4 regions of the Agrobacterium sp. O3.4 genome follow, and region 3 is predicted to be linked to each of the others. Evidence: predicted binding sites of a transcription regulator. Region 3 holds the regulator's gene; each other region holds the start of a gene.
The links. The regulator PhoB, encoded in region 3, activates phosphate uptake and scavenging genes when phosphate is short. The targets are predictions, from matches to a motif close to TGTCATNNANCTGTCAT.

Region 1 (3,751 bases), 860 kb from region 3:
TTGCGGTTTTCGTCGCGGTGATAGATCGGCCGTGCTTCGGAGGTGAAGTCGACGATCTTCCAGCTCTTGCCGTCTTTTTCGAGCAGCAGGTCGATGAGGCCCATATGCGAGCCCCAGAAACCGGCCATGACCGCCGGCTTGCCCAGGAGCGTGCCCTTGACCGCATCAACACCCTCGATACCGTCCCAGGTCTTCGGACCGGGGAAAACGAGATGCTGGTGGCCGGTGAAGATGGCGTCAATGCCTTCGACGCCCGCCAGATAAAGCGAGGCGTTCTCCATGCGGTCGCTCTGGCCCTTGCCATCGATGCCGGAATGAGAAAGCGCAATGACGATATCGGCCCCTTCTTCCTTCATGGCCGGAACCCAGGCCTTGGCGGCTTCGACGATGTCGCGCGTCTGCGCCTTGCCTTCAAGGTTCTTGGAATCCCACATCATGATCTGTGGTGGCACGAAACCGATGATGCCGACCTTGACCGGGCTGATGACGCCGCCGCCGTCGCGGATCTGTTTTTCAAGAATGATATAGGGCTTGAAGAACAGATCGTCCTGCTTGGGATCAGACGCCAGCTGACCCTTGGTGAGGTTGGCGCAGACGAAGGGAAAGCCGGCGCCGGCCAGCGTGTTCGACATATAGTCGAGACCGTAATTGAACTCGTGGTTGCCGAGCGTGCCGCAATCATAACCCAGCACGTTCATGGCATTGATCACGGGATGCTTGTCGCCGGCCTTCATGCCGCGCTCATAGGCGATGTAGTCGCCGAGCGGGTTGCCCTGCAGGAAGTCGCCATTATCCACCAGCATCGAGTTTCCGGCCTCCGCGCGGATGGCGCCGATGATCGAGGCAGTGCGCGCCAGACCCATCGTGTCGTTCGGCTTGTCGGCGTAATAATCATAGGGAAAGACGTGAACGTGGATATCAGTCGTTTCCATGATGCGCAGATGCGCCTGATTGGCGGCCGCACGGGCGGCGAAGGGGTGCAGCAGCACCAGCGCCGAAGAGGCCGCAATGCCGCCGAGCAGCGAACGGCGGGTAATGGGGTGGAGAGCGAGAAGCGGCGACATGGGAACTCCTTCGGATGAAGCTTGCTCTGTCTTGAGAAGCGGACAGGGTAGAAGCAATCGCCGAGGAGTCCATCACCAAAATGACAAGCCGGTGACAGATAGGCCCGTTTTCAACCGTTTGATAAATTTTTTGTCATTGGAGCGTGATGCGCACGCTTCCACATCGGAAAAGGTGCCTCGTCCGGGCAGCCCATTCCGGCTTTGGGGAAAAGCAACTCAGCGGGCGAGCGTCGGCTTCACTTCTTCATGGAAGAAGCGGAAATAGGACGAGAGCTGCGCCAGCGTGTTGGTGGAAAGCTTCAGCTGCAGGCCAAGGCGGTTCTGGTGCTGCCATTGCACAACGCCTTCGATGAAGCCCAGATCCTCGCTCTGCACCTTGACCCGGCTGCCCTTGGCGGCAGCGAAAGGTCCGTCCAGCTCCAGCGCCATGCCCGTGGCCGAGAGATCAAGGACACGGGCTCTGGTCGACTGGCTGAAGTAGTGCACGGTCGCAAAAATCCTGGTCTTGCTGCGCGGCGCGGTGCGGGTCGCCATATTGAGGTTGTTTGCCATTTTGCTGCTCAAATCAATTGTTTCCGACAGGAGCACCATAGGCTGCAAAAGTTTGAGACCGGTTTAGTTGTTCGGTTAAAATTCTAGACAATGCTGTGATTATGCTTTGGCGATACGGCACTGATAACAATTGTTGCGGGCGGAACGGACATGCACATAAGCAACGTCTGTGCGCTCCAGAAGATGTCGTGCGCGAGACGTGATCTCGTTCGTCGCCGTTACAGCGCCTGTACCGTAAACGATGCGGTTGTCGGCGCCATATCCGCGCACGATGTAATCCGGGCTGTTGAGCATCGGCGGAACGGTCTCCGTTTGCGGATAGCGCTCGCAGGCTTCGGCATGCAGAAACACAGGTCCCGTCTCCGCATAGGGCTGCAGCGACGGAAACGGCCTGTAGGCAAGGATCAGCATGCCTTCGCCTTCACCAATCTGGGAAAGACAGTGGCGGCAGGGCATGCCTCCGGGAGAAAAGCGCCGTTCGGGCGGATTGCCATAGGCGTCGGCAGCGCCTGCCCGGAAGGCTTCGGCTTCCTTAGCCGGCATTGCAATAAAGACGAGATCGGTCATGGCGGGTTCTTTCTGGTTTGGATCGGCGTTGCTTCTTTGCAGCTATGATCTCCAAACAGAGTGCTATCCACCCGATTCTTGCCAGGTGATGCAACCAGCCCATTGCATGACTCGTTTGCATCGGGAATCAGTGACGCTCCTCGTTCCCGGAAGGTCTGATTTTATGTTGCGTCGTTTTCTGGCCGCCATTCCGCTGGCTTTCGTTTCGTTGACGGCCCCGGCCCAGGCACAGACTGCCGCCGGTCTCGATGGCCTGTCCGACGACCAGCTGCAGCAGGCGGTCAACTTCGTCATCGGCAACGCCATCTTCTCGCTGTATCACGAAGGCGCGCGCATGCTGATTTCGGATTTCGGAACGGTGGAGACCGGTAGTGCGCAGGCCCCGGCGGACCAGCTGGCGGGCACGCTCATTCTTCAGGCCAATGAGGAATGGCTCGATACCGCGCTCGTCAACGCCACCGACAGCTGGTATCTGGGACGCGAGGCGGAAACCTTGCCAGAGCACGAAGCACCAGTCTTTTCCGCGCTCATTCCCGACAAAAGCCGTGATCGCAACATGGCCTGCCTGATGGTCGGCCGCGACAAGGATGGTTATGGCGATCTGGCCGCCATGATGGGTCTGGACAATGCCGAATTCGACAAATGCGCTGCCGCCTATCCGCGTGTCGCTTCGGCCTGGGAGAATTTTCTGAGCCCGCATCGCAGCCAGACGCCGTCCAAATTCACCGTCAGCTACATGCCGCCACGCGATCCCGAGCTTGAACCCTATGCCATCATGATCAGGGAATCGAAGGTTCTCGATCTCATCAGTCGCAGTTTCGGCGCTTACGGTCTGAAGGGTGACGTCAAGCTCACGGCCAGGACCTGCGGCCGTCCTGATGTTTACTGGTCGGCTGAAAAGCGTGAGATCACCTATTGTTATGAGCTTGGTAAATTCCAGGCGGAGCTGATTGCCGATCATCTGCTGAACACCGTCACGGAAGACAAGGGCGCCGCCGGCGGGCAAATCCCCACAGCGGTCAATCTGGAACGGGAAATCTGAGGTCGATTGCCTGACGCTGGCGATCTGGCCTCCTGAACGGGAGGAAAGTGCCATGCCCAAGGTTGTCGTTCGCAATTTCTCCATTTCGCTTGATGGATATGGCGCGGGGCTGGACCAGAGCCTGCAGAACCCACTGGGCGTGAACGGCGAAGAGCTGCATCAATGGGCCTTCAAGACCCGCACCTTTCATCGCATGTTCGGCAAGGAAGGCGGCTCGACAGGCACGGATGAGGATTTTTCCGAAAAGAGCTTCGAAAATATCGGCGCATGGATTTTAGGCCGCAACATGTTCGGTCCCATCCGCGGCGCATGGCCGGATGAAAGCTGGAAAGGCTGGTGGGGCGAGGAACCGCCTTATCACGTCCCGGTTTTCGTACTGACGCACCATGCGCGCCCGTCCCTTACCATGAAAGGCGGCACGGTATTCCATTTTGTTACCAACGGCATCGAGGCGGCCCTCGATGGCGCGCTTGTGGCAGCGAATGGCAAGGATGTCCGCATCGGCGGCGGCGTTTCCACCATCCGG
Region 2 (3,751 bases), 1.3 Mb from region 3:
CGCCTTAATCACCGATCCCGGAACCGGTTGGTGATCGGATAACGCCGGTCACGCCCAAAGTTCTTCTTGGTGATCTTCACACCCGGTGCCGATTGCCGGCGCTTGTATTCGGCGAGATAGAGCAGATGCTCCACCCGGTGCACGGTCACCACATCATGGCCGCGCGCCAGAATTTCCTCGACCGACATTTCCTTCTCGACGAGGCATTCGAGAATATCGTCCAGCACCGGATAAGGCGGCAGCGAATCCTGGTCGGTCTGGTTGGGGCGCAATTCGGCCGATGGCGCCTTGGAAATGATATTGGCGGGGATGACCTCGCCGGAAGGGCCGAGCGCACCCGGCGGCACATGGGCGTTGCGCCAGCTGGAAATGGCATAGACCTGCATCTTGTAGAGGTCCTTGATGGGGTTGAAACCACCATTCATGTCGCCATAAAGCGTGGCGTAACCCACCGACATTTCCGACTTGTTGCCCGTCGTCACCACCATCGAGCCGAACTTGTTCGAGACGGCCATCAAAATGGTGCCGCGCGTGCGGCTCTGCAGGTTTTCCTCGGTAATGCCCTCTTCCGTGCCCTCGAAGAGATCGGAAAGCGCCGAAAGGAAACCTTCCACCGGCTCGATGATCGGCACGATATCGTAACGGCAGCCCAGCGCTTTCGCGCAATCGGCGGCGTCTTTCAGCGATTCTTCCGAGGTATAACGGTAAGGCAGCATGATGCAGCGCACCCGCTCCTCGCCCAGCGCGTCAACGGCCAGTGCGGCGCAAATCGCCGAATCGATGCCGCCGGAAAGGCCGAGAACCACGCTCTTGAAGCCGTTCTTGTTCACGTAGTCGCGAAAGCCCAGCATGCAGGCGCGGTAATCCGCCTCCTCGCCCTCTGGTATTTTCGAGAATGGCCCGCTCTCGCAATGCCAGCCATCAGCCGTGCGTTTCCAATCAGTAACGGCAAGTGTGGCCTCGAACTGGCTCATCTGGAAAGCAAGCGTCTTGTCGGCATTGAAGCCAAAGCTTGCGCCGTCAAACACCAGCTCGTCCTGCCCGCCCAGCTGGTTGGCGAAGACGAGCGGCAGGCCGCTCTCGATCACCTGCCTGAGCGCCACCTGATGGCGCACATCCAGCTTGCCGCGATAATAGGGCGACCCGTTCGGCACCAGCAGGATTTCCGCACCGCTCTCGGCCAGCGTCTCGCACACGCCCATGTCGTTCCAGATTTCCTCGCAGATCGGAATGCCGATCCGCACACGGCGGAAATTATAGGGGCCGGAAATCGATCCTTCGGCGAAAACCCGCTTCTCGTCGAACTCGCCGTAATTGGGCAGGTCAATCTTGTCGCGCAGCGCAATGATCTTGCCGCCATCCAAAAGCGCCACCGAATTGTGCCGGCCCGTCTCGCCCTGGCGTGGAAAACCGATGACGACACCCGGTCCGCCATCGGCGGTGTCTGCCGCCAGTTCTTCCACAGCCTTCAGGCAGGCTTTCAGGAAAGCCGGCTTCAGCACCAGATCCTCAGGCGGATAACCTGAAATGAACAGCTCGGTCAGAAGCAGAAGATCGGCGCCCTGCGTTGCCGCATCGGCCCTTGCCTCACGCGCCCTGGCGAGATTGCCCGCCACGTCGCCAACGGTGGGATTGAACTGCCCGACGGCAATCCGGAGATGGTTCTGGATATCGTGTCTGTCGCTCATGCCATTTCAATACCGCGCCCGTGGCCGCTCCGCAACGCGGCAATTGCATACCACCGCATGGGCGATGCGCCACGGCTACGTTCACGCTAAGGTTATCACCGTTCCAGCCATCCTCCGCAAAGTTCATGTCGCGTTCATCGCGCTTATGTGACAGTTACATGACACTTTTGCGACGCCTGATTCATCTCCCCGGATTGGGCGGACGCCTGCAATACCGGAGTATGAGTTTGAGAGATTCGGCGCCAAAAACAACGGCTTCCGAAAAGGCTGGTTTCGTCTTTTCGCCTGCATGGACAAGGAGCCTTTCGAAGCTTTCGGCCGCGGCCTATACGCTTGCCAATCTGACGGTCGCCTCCATCGTGCTCGTCGTGGCGCTGGAATGGATCGCCCGCGGTTCGCTCCATGATGTCGGTGCTTTCCTCACCTCCTCCGCCCGCCCGGGCATGACCACCATTGCCGCCGTGCTCACTCTTTTGGTCGCGCTGGATGCGATCCTTGGCCGGCGTTATCTGTCCCTCATCGCAGTTGCGCCGCTCTGCGCGCTGACCGGGCTTATTTCCGCGCAGAAACAGACCTATCTCTCCGATCCGCTTTACCCATCCGACCTGCTGTTCGGCCGCCAGATTTTCGAGCTTCTGCCCACCATGCTGAAGGCGCAACCGCTGACGGCGGTGCTGGTCGGACTTGGCATCTGCGCCGCCATTGCCGCTCTCGTGGCGCTCTGGCTGCTGGCGCGCCGGCATTCCCCGTCATTGAGCTGGCGTGAACGCGCCGCGGGGCTTGCACTGGCGCTGCCGCTTCTTGCCGGCCTCGCCTCGCTGATGGACTATTCGCATTATTCCTGGGTCCGCGATCGCCTCAACATCATTCCGATGATGTGGGACCAGCAGGAAAATTACCGTCACAACGGCTTCCTGATGGCCTTCGCTTTCAATATTCCCATGGCCAATGTTTCGGCGCCGCAGGGTTACGGCGAAAACAGCATCGCCGACCTGACCGCGGAACCCGCCGCCTTCGCCGCCAACAAGGGCGATTATCCTGACGTCATCATGCTGATGAGCGAATCGCTGTGGGACCCGACCCGGCTTGAAAATGTGAAGCTCTCCGCCGATCCGATGCCGACGATCCGCGCCAAACAGTCCGGCAACGTGTTTTCGCCCGAGTTCGGTGGCATGACGGCGAATGTGGAATTCGAGGCGCTGACCGGCTTTTCCAACGCCTTCCTGCCCTATGGCAGCATTCCCTATCAGCAATATATCCGCCGCCCCGTGCCCTCGCTCGCCAGCTTCTTCCGCGGTGAAGGTTATTCAGCCATCGCCATGCACCCGTTCCAGGAATGGTTCTGGAACCGCAAGCAGGTCTATCAGAATTTCGGCTTCGAGGAATTCCGCTCCGAAGAGACTTTGCCGGCCATGGAAAAACGCGGCAACTTCGCCTCTGACGATGCGCTGATGGACGAGATCATGGCGACGGCCGACAAGGCGCAGAACCCGCTCTTCCTCTTCGCCGTCACCCTGCAGGGACATGGGCCTTACGAGGCGACCCGTTACGCCGAAAACACCATCAGCGTCGAAGGCGATCTCTCCGCATCGGCCTCGCAGGCGCTCTCCACCTATTCGCAAGGCGTCGTGGAAGCGGATGATGCGCTTTTGAAAATGATGCGCTGGGCGAAGAAGCGCGACCGCGAAACCATCATCGTCCTCTTTGGCGATCACCTGCCGCCGCTTGGCCAGGCCTTCGTGGAAAGCGGTTATATGCCGGGCATGGTGGCCAGCCGCCGTGCACCACTTGACGTGATGAAGAAGGAACATGAGACGCCGCTCGTTGTCTGGTCCTCGAAAAAGGGCGTGCGCAAGAATATCGGCACCATCAGCCCGGCGCTTCTGCCCTATCACGTGCTGAAGACCGCCGGCTTCTCCGATCCCTTCTACACCGGCACGCTCGGCGAGGTGCAGCATGCCTTTTCCGTCATCGACCGGCATATGCTGGTGGAAACCGATGGCAAGGCCCTGCCCGACTGGTCTATCGCCCCGAACGCCGTTCCCGACGTGGTGCGCGATTAC
Region 3 (3,751 bases):
AAAGAGGCCCAAGGTGTTGCCTTTCAGACTCAACTCGCCAGCAAGTTGGGGAAAACCGGAAAATCGATTCCAGATGATTCCCGCGACTCTTGCCACGGAGTCGGGCTGGCACTAGGTTAATCGCTAATTACTAGACTGCATTGCGGCGGAACTAGTCACCTAAAATCTGGCAGAAACCACGCTCGCGGCGCGCCCGTGAGGCGGAGACGGATTCTGCCGAAATATACGCGACAAGCGGAGAAGCGGCATGAACTGGACAGACGAGCGGGTCGAGAAACTCAAGAAATTGTGGGCCGAAGGACTGAGCGCCAGCCAGATAGCAGCGCAGCTGGGCGGCGTAAGCCGTAACGCCGTGATCGGCAAGGTCCACCGCCTCAATCTGCCGGGACGCGTCAAGGCTGGCGGACCGGTCACTTCGGCACGCTCCGCACCCAAGCGCACTGCGGCCCCCGCTCCGCGCGCGACAAATTTCACGGCACGCGTCAACGCGGCACCGGCCCGGACCATGAGCCGTTCGAATGCAGCAACCGCTCTTCACGAAGAGATCGATATCGAAACCGCGCAGGTTCTCGATTACGTTCCTTCCAGAAATGTCGTGACGCCGATTTCCCGTCGCCTGACGCTGACGGAACTGACCGAACGCACCTGCAAGTGGCCGGTCGGCGATCCCTTGAAAGACGATTTCCACTTCTGCGGTTGCGAAGCGCTGGAATCCTCACCCTATTGCAAGTTCCATGCGAAGCTCGCCTACCAGCCGGTCAGTGAGCGCCGCAAGGCTTGAGTGTTGCGGCACGCAATCAGCACTCAAAAACTACGGGCCTTCGGGCCCGTTTTTTTATGACAAATTCAGACCGGCTGCGGAAACAATGCGCCGGCGGAATGTTCGGCCTTTTCCTCCATCACCGATGGCGCCTAGCCCACAATCCGCGCACCAACAGACAGGCGATTGTCCATTCAAAAGGTCAAGACACCGTGTTTGGGGAAGGTTCAAAATCAAAAAGGCCCGATACCGCAATGGTGTCGAGCCTTTTGATCTTTATACGTATGTTATGCTGACTGAAGCTGGTCAGTTCAGCTTCGCTCAGGCTTCCATCGAATATCCGGCACCGCGAACGGTGCGGATGACATCCTGCATGTGCGAAAAATTGAGCGCCTTGCGCAGACGTCCGACGTGAACGTCAACGGTGCGCTCATCCACGTAGATATCGTGGCCCCAGACGCCGTCCAGCAACTGCGAGCGAGAGAACACCCGACCCGGAGATGTCATCAGGAATTCCAGCAGGCGGAATTCCGTCGGTCCGAGACGCACTTCGCGGCTCTTGCGGTGAACGCGGTGGGTTTCGCGATCGAGTTCTATATCGCCGCATTTCAGCACCGACGAAAGAACCTCCGGGCGGGCCCGGCGCAGCATAGCCTTGACGCGGGCCATGAGTTCCGGCGTCGAAAACGGCTTGACGACATAATCGTCGGCACCGGTGGCAAGACCGCGTACCCGCTCGCTTTCTTCACCGCGCGCCGTCAGCATGATGATGGGCAGGCGTTCGGTTTCGGGCCGCATTCTCAGGCGCCGGCACAGTTCGATGCCGGAAACACCGGGCAACATCCAGTCCAGGATGAGAAGATCCGGAATACGTTCCTGCAGCCTGATTTCCGCCTCGTCGCCACGGGGTATCGTGTCGACGTCGTATCCCTCAGCCTCGAGATTGTAACGAAGCAGGACGCTCAACGCTTCCTCGTCTTCCACAACTGCAATCTTGGGCACCATATACTAACTCCGCAAGCTTCTGCCTGTCTGTTATTCGGTCACCGAACCGAGTGTGTTGGAACTATCGTCCTTCGGACGCTCGCCCTCCGGCTGGCTGCCAGTGGCCATGTAATAAATTGTCTCAGCGATATTCGTCGCATGATCACCGATACGCTCGATGTTCTTGGCGCAGAACAGAAGATGCGTGCAGGTGGTGATGTTGCGCGGATCTTCCATCATGTAGGTCAGAAGCTCACGGAAGAGCGACGTGTACATGGCGTCGATTTCTTCGTCACGCTCGCGGATGGCATTGGCCTTCTCGGCGGAACGGGTGGAATAGACGTCGAGCACTTCCTTGAGCTGCACCAGCGCCAGTTCCGACAGATGTTCGAGACCGCGGGCGAGCTTGCGCGGCACGCCGGTGCCGGCAACGGCGATAACGCGCTTGGCAGTGTTCTTGCCGAGATCACCGACGCGCTCGAGATCGCCAGCAATACGCAGCGTGCCGATGATTTCGCGAAGATCGGCCGCGACGGGCTGCCGTCTGGCGATGGTGACGATGGCCTTGTCGCCGATCTCCCGCTCGGAATGGTCGAGGATCGCGTCGTCGGAAATGACCTTCTGCGCAAGCGCAGCATCGGAATTGACCAGCGCGCGCACGGCGTCGGCGCACATCTGCTCGGCCAGACCGCCCATTTCGGCGATGCGGCGCGTCAGGAACTTCAATTCGTCGTCATAAGCGGACAGAATATGCGAATGGGTCGTTGTCTGTGTCATGGTCTAATCCTCCGGCTTGGCCTTCATGCACGTGCACACCAGCGGGGCACGGCAAAGGCACCAGTCTTGTTCGGTTTCGATAAAGCGCCGGCCGGAAATCAGCCGAAGCGGCCCATGATGTAATCCTGCGTACGCTGGTCGTCCGGATTGGTGAACATCTTGTCCGTTTCGTTTTCTTCGACAAGATGACCAAGATGGAACATGGCCGTACGCTGGGAAACACGCGCTGCCTGCTGCATGGAGTGCGTAACGATGACGATCGTAAAATTGGCGCGCAGCTCGTGGATCAGTTCCTCGACCTTGGCGGTTGCGATCGGATCGAGCGCGGAGCAGGGTTCATCCATCAGGATCACTTCCGGGCTGACGGCAACCGCGCGTGCAATGCACAGACGCTGCTGCTGACCACCGGAAAGGCCGGTGCCGGATTCGTGCAGGCGGTCCTTGACCTCGTTCCACAGGCCGGCCTTCTGCAGGCTCTGCTCAACGATCTGGTCCATATCCGCCTTGTTACGGGCCAGACCGTGGATGCGCGGACCGTAGGAGATGTTCTCGTAAATCGTCTTCGGGAACGGGTTCGGCTTCTGGAACACCATGCCGACACGGGCGCGCAATTCCACGACATCGATCGCCTGATCGTAGATATCGTCGGTGTCGAGCGTGATCTTGCCGGTGACCCGGCAGCCATCGATCGTGTCGTTCATACGGTTCAGGGTACGCAGGAATGTCGACTTGCCGCAGCCCGAGGGGCCGATAAGCGCGGTCACCGTATTTTCCCGAACGTTGAGGTTCACGTCGTAAAGCGCGCGCTTTTCGCCGTAATAAACCGAAACGTCCTTGCCGATCATCTTGTACGAAACTTCATTCATTTTCTTGTCCAGCGCCTTTTCAACTGCTGCTTCCGACAACATGTTCATTGCTCAATCTCCCTCTACCAGCGCCGTTCGAAACGGCGACGCAACAGGATTGCGCCAACATTCATGACGATGAGGAACAAAAGCAGGATGATGATAGCGCCGGATGTCCGTTCGACAAAGGCACGTTCCGCTTCGTTCGCCCACATGTAAATCTGTACCGGCAGAGCCGTGGACGGATCCATTGGCGTTGTCGGATAATTTGCAACGAATGCCACCATGCCGATCAAGAGCAGCGGCGCCGTTTCACCCAGCGCATGGGCAAGGCCGATGATGGTGCCGGTGAGAATGCCGGGCATGGCAAGCGGCAGGACGTGAT
Region 4 (3,751 bases), 790 kb from region 3:
TTTATGCCGTAGGCGGCACATGGCGAAACATCGCCAAGCTGCACATGGAAATCACCGGTTACCCGCTGCATATGATGCAGGGATATGAATTGCCGCTGGAGGAAATGCTGAATTTTCTGGAGGAGGTCATTCTCTCCAGAGACAGCAAGGATCCCGCCTGGCAGGCGGTTTCCAAGAACCGCCGTTCGCTTCTGCCCTTCGGCGCCATCGCCATGCGCGAGGTTCTGAAGGTGATGAAGCCGGCAAAGATCGCCTTTTCCGCGCAGGGCGTGCGCGAAGGTTATCTCTATTCGCTGCTGACGGAAACGGAGCGTGATCTGGACCCGCTGCTGGTCACGGCCGACGAACTTGCCATCCTGCGCGCCCGTTCGCCCGAACATGCGCGTGAACTGGCGGATTGGAGCGGCCGCACCTTTCCTGTCTTCGGCATCGACGAGACGGAAGAAGAAAGTCGTTACCGCCAGGCGGCCTGCCTTCTCGCCGATATCAGCTGGCGCGCCCATCCTGACTATCGCGGCCTGCAGGCGCTCAATATCATCGCCCACTCCTCCTTCGTCGCAATTACCCATCCTGGCCGAGCCTATATAGCGCTTGCCAATTATTATCGCTTCGAGGGACTGAACGACAACGGCACCACCGAGCCGCTGGCGGCCATGGCAGGTGACCGGCTGCTGGAACTCGGCAAATTGCTCGGCGGCCTGCTGCGCGTCGTTTACCTGTTCTCGGCCTCGATGCCGGGCGTTGTCGACCATCTGAAATTCCGCAAATCCACCAATCCCGATCTCGATCTGGAATTCGTGGTGCCGCATGATTACTGCGATTTTGCCGGCGAGCGTCTGGACGGGCGTTTGCAGCAGCTGGCGAAGCTGACGGGCAAGCGGCTGGCGTTCGTGTTCGAGTAATAAGAGTTTTATTTTGCGACAGGCGTGGGTGACGCAGACCAGCGCTCGCAAAAGGCTTCGATGTCGCTCGACTGAAAATCGGCAAGCCGCGCCATGATTGTCTCGAATGGCCAGTCCCACCACGCGATGGCGGCGAGCTGGCGCGCTATGGATCGCGAAAACCGCTCGCGAATGATTTTCGCGGGAACACCGCCAACGATGGTGTAGGACGGCACGTCCTTGGTAACGACCGCACCGGCTGCCAGCACGGCGCCGTCTCCAACCCTTACACCCGGCAACACAATAACTCCGTGTCCAATCCAGACATCGTTACCGATGACGGATCGGTCCTGCTTTCGCCGGTCGAAAAACGCGTCGTCACGAACGGCATCCGCCGAGTAATATTCCGGGCAGTAGCTGAAACGATGCATGGAAGGCCGGTCCATCGGATGGTTGGGAGCGCCTATCCGCACCTCCGCGGCAATGGCGCAGAACTTTCCGATCGTCGCATCACCAACCATGCAACGGGGTCCCAGATACGAGTAGTCGCCGAGATCGGTATTGTTCAGGGCTGTATCCGCCAAGATTTCACAGCATTTGCCGATGCCTGAATCCCTGATACTCGCTGTTGAATGGACAACGGTTTCTGCGATTTTTGGGCGATTGAATTGTGCGGTCGAATCCATGTCAGTCTCCGGATTTGCGTCTGCCTATCCGGAGATGATGAAGGGCCTGTGACGGTAAATCTTAAGAGGAGCCCGGTTGCGCCAGCTGCTGCTGTTAAAGATCAACCCTGTTGGTCACTCGTATCGTGCAAAACCTGCCTTCAGACTGAAAGTCAGGAAGAGGGCATGTGCCGTCAGTCGTGAGATGCATCCGCCTTCGCCTGGCTCTTGGTCCAGTAATGGTCGGATATGTTTTGCGCATTCCGGATGATGTGGGATGCGACTTCAGGGTCTCCGCCTTCGAAGGTTTCCCCGTCGGCTCCGCATAACCGCAGGAAGAGCTGCTGATGCGCGGTGGCGACAAAATATTCATAGGCGGGAGGCTCAATATCGGAGCCAATGGCCTGCAGCTCTTCGGCGGCCTTCGTGCTGGCGCGCTCAAGCGCCGCGTAAATTGCAGCCATCAAAGCTTCTTCTGTTTGTTCAAATATATCCTGAGCTTGCCGTTCGGCCGGTGTCAGGATGGGGCAGCTGTCATTCACGGGGCATTTCTCCTCTTGGTGCGCCTCGTTTCGCTGCCCGATCATATGTCATGGATTGTGTCCGCATTGCGGGAAAGCCAGTCCCACCATATTTTTAAGTGGATCAACCGTGCCCCAGCGCCTTCCTGATGCAGGCGCTGAGATAGGCATATTGCAGCGGCGTAATCTTTGCCATCGCTTCGGTGCGGGTGGCGGGTCTGTCCTGATAACCGACGGGAATATCAAACTGGGCGAAGGTGAAATCCCAGCGAATGTCATCGACGATATTGTAGAAATGTTCGGCGCCGCTGACGGCGGTTTTGGCGATCTCACCGCCGAAAATATCCTGAACCACCAGAGCGGTGACGCTGCCCTGTCCACGGGCGGGGTTTTCCCGCGACCACAGACTGCTGGTCTCGCCCGACCAGCTTTTCCTCAGCGCATAATAAAGTCGTTCGGCATGATCCTGCATGAAGGGGTCTTTCCCGTTTCGGAGCCGGGCTCCGGGTCAGGCATGACTGGAAAAAAGCGGAGCGCCGCGCCTCCTCTGGAGGCTGCAACGACGCTCCGCCCTGTTGAATATGCGCGGTCGCGCGGGTGGTGCCGGAACCAGTTCCGGCACCGTTTTTCTTACTTGGCGTCGAGCAGGTCCTTGACTTCCAAGAGGACGAATTCGTTATCGTCAGCCTTGTCCAGCGCACGACCTGCCGAGAAGGGCAGGTTGTTGTCGTTGCCGACGATGATATGCGTGGCGTCAACGCGGTCGACATTCTCGATGGTGACAAAAGGCATGTCGTAATAGCCGTTGCCGCCGCCCTGACGTTTCTTGTTGTCAGGATCGGAGATCTTCAGAAGATCGATATAGCCGATCTTGCGGGCGGCCTTGCCGACATTGGCGTCATTGAACTCGATCTTGTAGATGCGCTTGACCTTGGAGGGCACGGCAAAGCAGTTTGCTTCCGGCTTCTTCGGATCGGCGCACGCCTTGTCGGCGGTGCCGGCGCCATTGTCACGTTCGATGACCAGCGCCGTGCTGTCGTCAAGCATGTTGAAGTCGCCGATGGCTTCGCCGCCCTCTGCCAGCGGATAGAGCCAGGTGCGGCCGGTCCATTCCTTCTTGGCGGTGTCGAGTTCGATGATCCGAAGGCCGGTCGAACCGTCTTCGGTTTTCTCCACCTGGCCATCGGCGGTGTAGAGCGGGCCTTCCAGCAGACCGTAGAGCTTCGAACCGTCCTTGGAGAGCGCCATGCCTTCATAACCGCCGGAACGTTTCAGGTTGAAGGCAGGCATTTTCTGCGTCGGGTTGCCGGGCAGGGCCAGAGTCGGATGATCCGGTGACTTCACGTCGATGTCACCAGCCTTGGTGGCAATGACGTCGGTCAGCTTGCCGTCACGGGTGAATTTCAGGATGTAAGGACCGAACTCTTCGCCCACCCAGAAACCATCGGCGACAGGCTGAATGGATTCGACGTCGAAATCGGCGCCCGTCAGGTAACGCTTGCTCGATCCTTCGAGAACGATCGGGAAGGGCGCTTTCATGTCAGGGTCGGAGAGAAACACGGTTTCAAGCGCGTTGACCTTGCCGGCGTCCCAGTCGAACTTCAGATGGTGAAGCATCAGCATGGCGTCGCTGGAATTCAGCTTGGAACCGAAGCCGTTGTCGGAAAGGCTCCAGAAGCTGCCG

Region 1: M0412_RS06710 (bifunctional 2',3'-cyclic-nucleotide 2'-phosphodiesterase/3'-nucleotidase) is a predicted target of PhoB. The motif match lies at 1,145-1,161, and genes of this name have one in related genera.
Region 2: M0412_RS04625 (LTA synthase family protein) is a predicted target of PhoB. The motif match lies at 1,836-1,852, and genes of this name have one in related genera.
Region 4: M0412_RS06990 (DapH/DapD/GlmU-related protein) is a predicted target of PhoB. The motif match lies at 1,605-1,621, and genes of this name have one in related genera.

The regions. Positions count from the first base shown of each region.
Region 1 is NZ_JALPZP010000001.1:1,383,089-1,386,839, reverse strand. It holds gene M0412_RS06710 (bifunctional 2',3'-cyclic-nucleotide 2'-phosphodiesterase/3'-nucleotidase) at 1-1,064, opposite strand, end outside; gene M0412_RS06705 (PilZ domain-containing protein) at 1,281-1,616, opposite strand; gene M0412_RS06700 (DUF1203 domain-containing protein) at 1,716-2,183, opposite strand; gene M0412_RS06695 (DUF4344 domain-containing metallopeptidase) at 2,347-3,225, shown strand; gene M0412_RS06690 (dihydrofolate reductase family protein) at 3,278-3,751, shown strand, end outside.
Region 2 is NZ_JALPZP010000001.1:951,819-955,569, reverse strand. It holds gene M0412_RS04630 (NAD+ synthase) at 9-1,688, opposite strand; gene M0412_RS04625 (LTA synthase family protein) at 1,910-3,751, shown strand, end outside.
Region 3 is NZ_JALPZP010000001.1:2,238,555-2,242,305, forward strand. It holds gene M0412_RS10900 (GcrA family cell cycle regulator) at 248-781, shown strand; gene phoB (phosphate regulon transcriptional regulator PhoB) at 1,082-1,765, opposite strand; gene phoU (phosphate signaling complex protein PhoU) at 1,796-2,521, opposite strand; gene pstB (phosphate ABC transporter ATP-binding protein PstB) at 2,620-3,435, opposite strand; gene pstA (phosphate ABC transporter permease PstA) at 3,450-3,751, opposite strand, start outside.
Region 4 is NZ_JALPZP010000001.1:1,444,842-1,448,592, reverse strand. It holds gene ppx (exopolyphosphatase) at 1-902, shown strand, start outside; gene M0412_RS06990 (DapH/DapD/GlmU-related protein) at 911-1,567, opposite strand; gene M0412_RS06985 (hypothetical protein) at 1,741-2,088, opposite strand; gene M0412_RS06980 (hypothetical protein) at 2,192-2,539, opposite strand; gene M0412_RS06975 (esterase-like activity of phytase family protein) at 2,698-3,751, opposite strand, start outside.